Regions from separate parts of the Micromonospora sp. WMMD730 genome, predicted to be linked through region 1. Evidence: riboswitches for the same ligand, from Rfam matches in the RefSeq annotation. Region 1 holds a riboswitch; the other holds the start of a gene.
The links. Region 1 has a riboswitch for thiamine pyrophosphate ahead of ACN265_RS05715 (ECF transporter S component). Riboswitches for the same ligand answer to the same signal wherever they lie in the genome.
Positions count from the first base shown of each region.

Region 2: it holds a riboswitch for thiamine pyrophosphate, as region 1 does, so the genes downstream of both, thiE (thiamine phosphate synthase) here and ACN265_RS05715 (ECF transporter S component) in region 1, are expected to answer to the same signal.

Region 1 is NZ_JBMHML010000002.1:1,238,463-1,241,865, forward strand. It holds gene ACN265_RS05710 (ABC transporter ATP-binding protein) at 1-1,061, opposite strand, end outside; gene ACN265_RS05715 (ECF transporter S component) at 1,095-1,685, opposite strand; TPP riboswitch at 1,762-1,867, opposite strand; gene ACN265_RS05720 (alpha/beta fold hydrolase) at 1,978-2,811, shown strand; gene ACN265_RS05725 (DUF6328 family protein) at 2,935-3,403, shown strand, end outside.
Region 2 is NZ_JBMHML010000002.1:559,901-563,303, reverse strand. It holds gene thiO (glycine oxidase ThiO) at 1-653, opposite strand, end outside; gene thiE (thiamine phosphate synthase) at 647-1,273, opposite strand; TPP riboswitch at 1,268-1,377, opposite strand; gene ACN265_RS02670 (ThuA domain-containing protein) at 1,715-3,403, shown strand, end outside.

The sequences.
Region 1 (3,403 bases):
ACGGTACGGGTGACGAACTGGTGCTCCGGGTCCTGGAAGACCGAACCGATCCGACCGGCCAGGGCGGGGGCCCGCCACCGGTGCGGGGGCGTACGGGTGTCCCCGTCGGCCAGGGCGGCGGTGGCGGTCAGCCGGCCGGCCCCGGGGCGGAGCAGGCCGCCGAGCAGCAGCGCGAGGGTGGACTTGCCGGCCCCGTTCGGGCCGAGGACGGCGAGCGCCTCGCCGGCGCGTACGGCCAGGTCGGTGGGGGCCAGCCGGGGCGGCAGGCCGAGCCGGTCGGCGGTGAGCAACTCCGCGCCTTTCGGTCCGGCGGCCCGCCGGGTCACCGTGGGGTGACCGGGCACCCACACCCCCTCGGCGGCGAGCGCGGCCCCGTGCGCGGCGAAGACCGCCTCCGGGGTCCCGTCGGCCCGGACCCCGCCACCGGGAGCCAGCACCACCACCCGGTCGACCAGGGGCAGGGCGTCGGCGACCCGGTGTTCGACCAGGACCAGGGTGGTGTCGGGGTCCAACGCGCCGGCCACCGCCGTGCGGACCAGGTCCGCGCCGGCCGGATCGAGGTTGGCGGTCGGCTCGTCGAGCAGCAGCAGCCCCGGCCGCAGCGCCAGCACCCCGGCCAGGGCGAGCCGCTGCTGCTCGCCGCCGGACAACGCCGCGGTGGGCCGGTCCCGGTGGTACGGGAAACCGACCCGGCGCAGCGCCTCGTCCACCCGGGGCCAGATCTCGTCGCCGGGTACCCCCCGGTTCTCCAGGCCGAACGCGACGTCGTCGCCGCAGCGGGCCATCACGAGCTGGGACTGCGGGTCCTGGAAGACGGTGCCGACCCGTTCGCGGGCCTTGGCCGGGTCGAGGCCGTCGATCTCGACGGTGCCCTCCCGCTCGCCGGAGTCCGCCGGCAGCAGCCCGGCCAGCGCGGCGAGCAGGGTGCTCTTGCCGGCCCCGGACGGCCCCAGCAGCAGCACCCGTTCCCCGTGGTCGATGCGCAGGTCGACCCCGCGTACCGCCCAGGCCCGCCGCCCGGCGTGCCGCCAGCCGAAGCCGACCAGCCTCACCCCGGCCACACCGCCGACCCTTCCCCGCTCGCCACGGCAGCCTCAGACGAGGGTGCGGTCGCGGGCGGCGGGGAACCGGTCGAGCACCCCGGTCTCGGCGAGCGCCCGGGTCAGGTACCAGCCGCCGACACCGGCGACGACGGCGGCGCTGAGCACGGTCAGCGCCGCGTACGGCAGGCGGTAGCTGGTCAGGGCGTACTCGGCGTTCCAGACGAAGAAGTCGAACAGGGCGGCGCTCAGCCCGGTCATCGCCCCGGCGAGCACCGCCACCGGCAGCCGGTACGCCCGGTAGCGGAACGCGGCGAAGGCCAGCTCCGCGCCGAGACCCTGAATCAGGCCCTGGACGATGGTGACGCCGCCCCACTCCGCACCGAGCAGTGCGGAGACGGTGGCGGCGACGGCCTCGCAGAACAGGGCCGCCCCCGGCTTGCGGATCACCAGGCCGCCGAGCACGGCCGGGACGAGCCACACCCCGTACATCACGGCCTGGCTGGCCGGTGCGGCGGCGAAGACCGGGTCGGCGGCCTTCCAGACCAGGCCCCAGGCCCAGAAGATGACCCCGAAGGCCACGGCGATCACGGCGGCGACCACGATGTCGATCGTGCGCCACCGGTTGGTGGTGGTGTGCTGCATGTCGGTGCTCCCAGTCCAGAAGATCGAACCAGGAGAAGACGCACGCCGCGCCCGGCGGCAGCCGGACGGCGGCGCGGCTGGAGGTCGACCGAACTCCCTGCGCTGGCATTACCCAGATCAGGTTCGAGGGTCTGCGGGCGGTGCCCGCACTCTCAGCGCTGTGCGCTCCCCTGTCGGATGTGAAGTTGTCTCGGCAGACGCTAGCACCGACCTGCGGCAACGGCCCAGCAGGTCATGGTTCCCGGCATTCGACGCCCGGTCGGGGCCCGGGTCGCTGGGTAGTCTGACGATCATGCGGGTAGCGGCGCGGGGACTGACGTTCGACGTACGGGCCGGTGGCCCGGAGGGCGGCCACGTGGTGCTGCTGCTGCACGGCTTCCCCCAGCACGGTGGGGAGTGGGACGCGGTGGTGCCGGCCCTGCACGCCGCCGGGCTGCGCACGTACGCACCCGACCAGCGGGGTTACTCGCCCGGTGCCCGTCCCACCGAGGTGGCCGACTACCGGCTGCCGGAGCTGGTCGCCGACGCGGTGGCGGTGCTGGACGCGCTGGGCGTCGACACCGCGCACGTGGTGGGGCACGACTGGGGCGCGGTCGTCGCCTGGGCGTTGGCCGCGCGGCATCCGGAGCGGGTGCGTACCCTCACCGCGGTCTCGGTGCCGCATCCGGCCGCCTTCGGGTACGCGCTGGCCACCGACCGCCGGCAGCGGGCGCGCTCGTCGTACATGGCGTTGTTCCGCCGGGCCGGCCTGGCGGAGAAGGTGCTGCTGGCCGGGCGGGGGGTGGTGCTGCGCCGGCTGCTGTCCGGCGTCGGCGACCCGGCCCGGGTGGCCGGGTACGCCGGGCCGCTGCGGACGCCCGGCGCGTTGACCGGGGCGTTGAACTGGTACCGGGCGATGTCGGGTCGGGACATGAAGGCGGTCGGTCCGGTGGGCGTGCCGACCAGCTACGTGTGGAGCGACCGGGACGTGGCGATCGGACGGGCCGCCGCGCAGGCGTGCGTCCGGCACGTGTCGGGGGACTACCGGTTCGTGGTGCTCTCCGGGGTGACCCACTGGATTCCCGACGAGGCGCCGGGCCCGCTGGCCGAGGCGATCCTGGCCCGGGTGCGCGGGTCGGCCCGATGATGTCGGCGCAGCGGCCCGATCGGGGTTCGTGAATCGGTTTCGGGCGGTTGCGGATCGGGCACAGGCGTTGCTGCCGACGGGGGGTGCCCCCGTCGGTCGTACCGTCTGAACCGGAGGTAACGCGTGTCGAAGGAATCCGAGAAGCAGCGATGGCAACGCAACTTCGCCGATCTGCTCCAGGAACTGCGGGTCGCCCAGACCGGCGTGCAGATCCTCTTCGCCTTCCTGCTGACCCTGCCGTTCAGTAACGGGTTCACCCGGACCAGCGAGTTCCAGCGGGACGTCTACATCCTGGCCCTGCTGTCCGCCGCCGCGGCCACCGCGATGATCATTTCGCCGGTCGCCTTCCACCGGGCGCTGTTCCGCCAGGGCCGCAAGCCGGAACTGGTCCGCTTCGCGCACCGGATGGCCTCCGCTGGCCTGGCCTTCATGCTGGTCGCGATGGTGAGCGCGGTCCTGCTGATCGCCGACTTCGTGCTCGACACCGGCATCGCCGTGGTGCTCACCGTGATCACCGGCCTGTGGTTCCTGACCTTCTGGGTGATCCTGCCGTTCGCCCGGCGCAACTGGGGCGACGACGACATCGACGACG
Region 2 (3,403 bases), 680 kb from region 1:
GGCGCGCGCAGCCGCAGCACCTGGCCCTTGACCGGGCGGACCGGCAGCCCGGTCAGCGCGGCGGCGCCGCAGCCGGCGGCGACCACGACGACGGGCGCGTCCACCTCGGCCAGTCGGGTCACCGCGCCGGGCAGCAGGGTCGCGCCGGCCTGTCCGGCGGCGACCCGCAACGCGTCGACCAGCCGGCGCGGGTCGACCTGGTGGTCGCCGGGGGCGACCGCGCCGCCGCGCAGCCGGGGGGTCAGCGCCGGTTCGCGCTCCCGTAGCTGCGACGGCCGCAGCGCGCTGATCGGCAGCCCCAGCCCCTGCTGGTACGACCAGAGCCGGCGTGCCTCGGCCAGGTCGTCCCCGGTCAGCCCGACGACGAGGGTGCCGTCGGTGCGGTAGCCGAACTCCGTTGCGGTGGCTTCGGTCAGTTCGGCGGCGAAACCCGGCCAGCGGGCGGCGGACGCGGTGAGCAGCCCGGTCAGCTCCCGTTCCCCGAAGTACGCCTCGGCGACCGGGGCGAGCATCCCGGCGGCGACCCGGGACGCGCCGGAGCCGGGGGCCGGGTCGTGCACGGCCACCCGCAGGCCCCGGGTGGCGCAGCGCCAGGCGATCGCCAACCCGACCGGCCCCGCGCCCACGATGGCGACGTCGGGCCGGGTCAGCACGTCAGCGCCGCGATCAGTTCGGCGGTGGCCCGGCCCGGGTCGGCGGCGGCGGACAGCGCCCCGACCACCGCCACCCCGTGGGCCCCGGCGGCCCGCAGCGCCGGCACCGTGGCGGCGGTGACCCCGCCGATGGCGATCACCGGCACGTCGACGGCCGCGGCGACGGCGCGGATGCCGGCCGGGCCGATCGGGTCGGGCAGGCCGGTCTTGGTGGCGGTGGGGTGGCACGGGCCGACGCCCAGGTAGCTGGCCCCGGCGGCGACGGCCCGGGCGGCGGCACCCGGTTCCCGGGCGGTCGCGCCGAGCACGGCGGCGGGGCCGAGGATCCGGCGGGCCGCCGCGACGGGCAGGTCGTCCGCGCCGACGTGGCCGCCGTGGGCGTCCACCGCGAGGGCGACGTGCAGCCGGTCGTTGACCAGGCAGGTCGCCTCGTACGGCACGCAGAGCGCGCGTACCCGTCGGGCCAGGTCGTACGCCTGCCGGTCGGTGGTGTCGTCGGTCACCCGGACCTGCACGACGAGGTCGGCGCGGGCCACCGGGAGGGCGGCCCGTACGACGGTGAGCGGGTCGCACCCGGGGCGGGTGTCGGTGATCAGATGCAGTCGGCCGAGGGACGGCACGGCAACTCTCCTCCCTGCGCCGGCATTACCCGGATCAGGTTCTACGGTCGGGGGCTCTCAGCCCCCCTCTCAGCCCGGTGTACCGGGCTCCCGTGGGTCACGTGTCTGTGACCGTACGACAGATCCGCTGATCCGCCAAGGGGTGTTAGATTGATCCAGGACTATCGATGCGTACGGTTGTGGGCTTGTATCCACATAAGCCGGAAAAGCGAGTCGCCGATACCGAATCGTTACATGCTCATGCCTTGCCGGAAACCAATCCAGCGGCGCTAATTTGTTCAACCGATCGACATTATTCCGGTGCGGAGCCTCGGCGTGGCCCGCACCTGATCGCCACTGGTGCGGACCTCGGCGGGCCCACACCGATCCGACCGGGGACGGTCTGCGGCGAGTCGTCCCCATGCCCCCACCACTGTCCAGCACGGACAAAAGGAGCATGGAGTGTCTCCATCCCGCCATCGCCGCGCACGTCGCGGCCCACTGGGTGCCGGTCTACTGGCCCTCTCCCTACTCGCCAGCGGCCTGATCGGCGGCACCGCCGCCCAGGCCGCTCCCGTCGCGGCGGCCCTGCCACAGGCCGCACCGGCACCGGCGGCAGCAGCCGCCGAACCCTTCTCGGTCCTGGTCTTCTCCAAGACCGCCGCGTTCCGGCACGACGCCATCCCGGCCGGCATCGCCGCGATCCAGAAGCTCGGCACCGACAACGGGTTCACCGTCGACACCACCGAGGACGGAGCCGCCTTCAACGACACCAACCTGGCGAAATACCAGGCGGTGATCTGGCTCTCCACCACCGGTGACGTGCTCGACGCCACCCAGCAGGCCGCGTTCGAGCGCTACATCAAGGCCGGCGGCGGCTACGCCGGTGTGCACGCCGCCTCGGACACCGAGTACGACTGGGCCTGGTACGGCAACCTGGTCGGCGCGTACTTCTCCGGCCACCCGGCCAACCAGCAGGCCACCGTCAAGGTCGAGGACCCCGCGCACCCGTCGACCGCCGACCTGCCGGCCCGCTGGTCCCGGTTCGACGAGTGGTACAACTTCCGCACCAACCCCCGCTCCAAGGTGCACGTGCTGGCCAGCCTGGACGAGAAGTCCTACAGCCCGGGTGCCGGCGCGATGGGCGCCGACCACCCCACCGCCTGGTGCCAGGACTACGACGGCGGTCGCTCCTGGTACACCGGTGGCGGCCACACCCAGGCGTCGTACACCGAGCCGGAGTTCCTCAGCCACCTGCTCGGCGGCATCCGCACCGCGGCCGGGGTCGAGAACGCCGACTGCGGCGCCACCAAGACCTCGAACTTCGAGAAGATCACCCTCGACAGCAACACCAACAACCCGATGGAGCTGGACATCGCTCCGGACGGCCGGGTGTTCTACGCCGAGCGTGACGGCCGGGTGCAGATCGTGAAGCCGGACACCGGCAACACGGTCACCGCGACCCGGCTGGACGTGTTCACCGGCAACGAGGACGGCCTGCTCGGGTTGCGCCTCGACCCGGACTTCACCACCAACAAGTGGATCTACCTGTACTACGCACCGGCCGGTGGCGCCCCGCGCAACTACCTGTCCCGGTTCACCGTCAACGGTGACACCATCGACAAGGCCACCGAGAAGGTCGTGCTCCAGGTCGACACCCAGCGCAACACCTGCTGCCACGCCGGCGGCAGCATGACCTTCGACTCGAAGGGCAACCTCTACCTCGCCACCGGCGACAACACCAACCCGTTCGAGTCGAACGCGTTCACGCCGATCGACGAGCGGGCCGGCCGGCAGGACTACGACGCGCAGCGCAGCGCCGGTAACACCAACGACCTGCGCGGCAAGGTGATCCGGATCCACCCGGAGGACGACGGCACCTACACCGTCCCGACGGGCAACCTGTTCGCCCCGGGCACCGCGAAGACCCGTCCGGAGATCTTCGGCATGGGCTTCCGTAACCCGTTCCGGATCGGCGTCGACCAGAAGACCGACACCCTCTACGTCGCCGACTACGGGCCGGACGCCTCGGCGGCCAACCCGAACCGTGGCCCCGAGGGCCTGGTGGAGTGGAACATCGTCGCCACGGCCGGCAACTACGGCTGGCCGTACTGCACCGGCAACAACAAGGCGTACAACGACTACACCTTC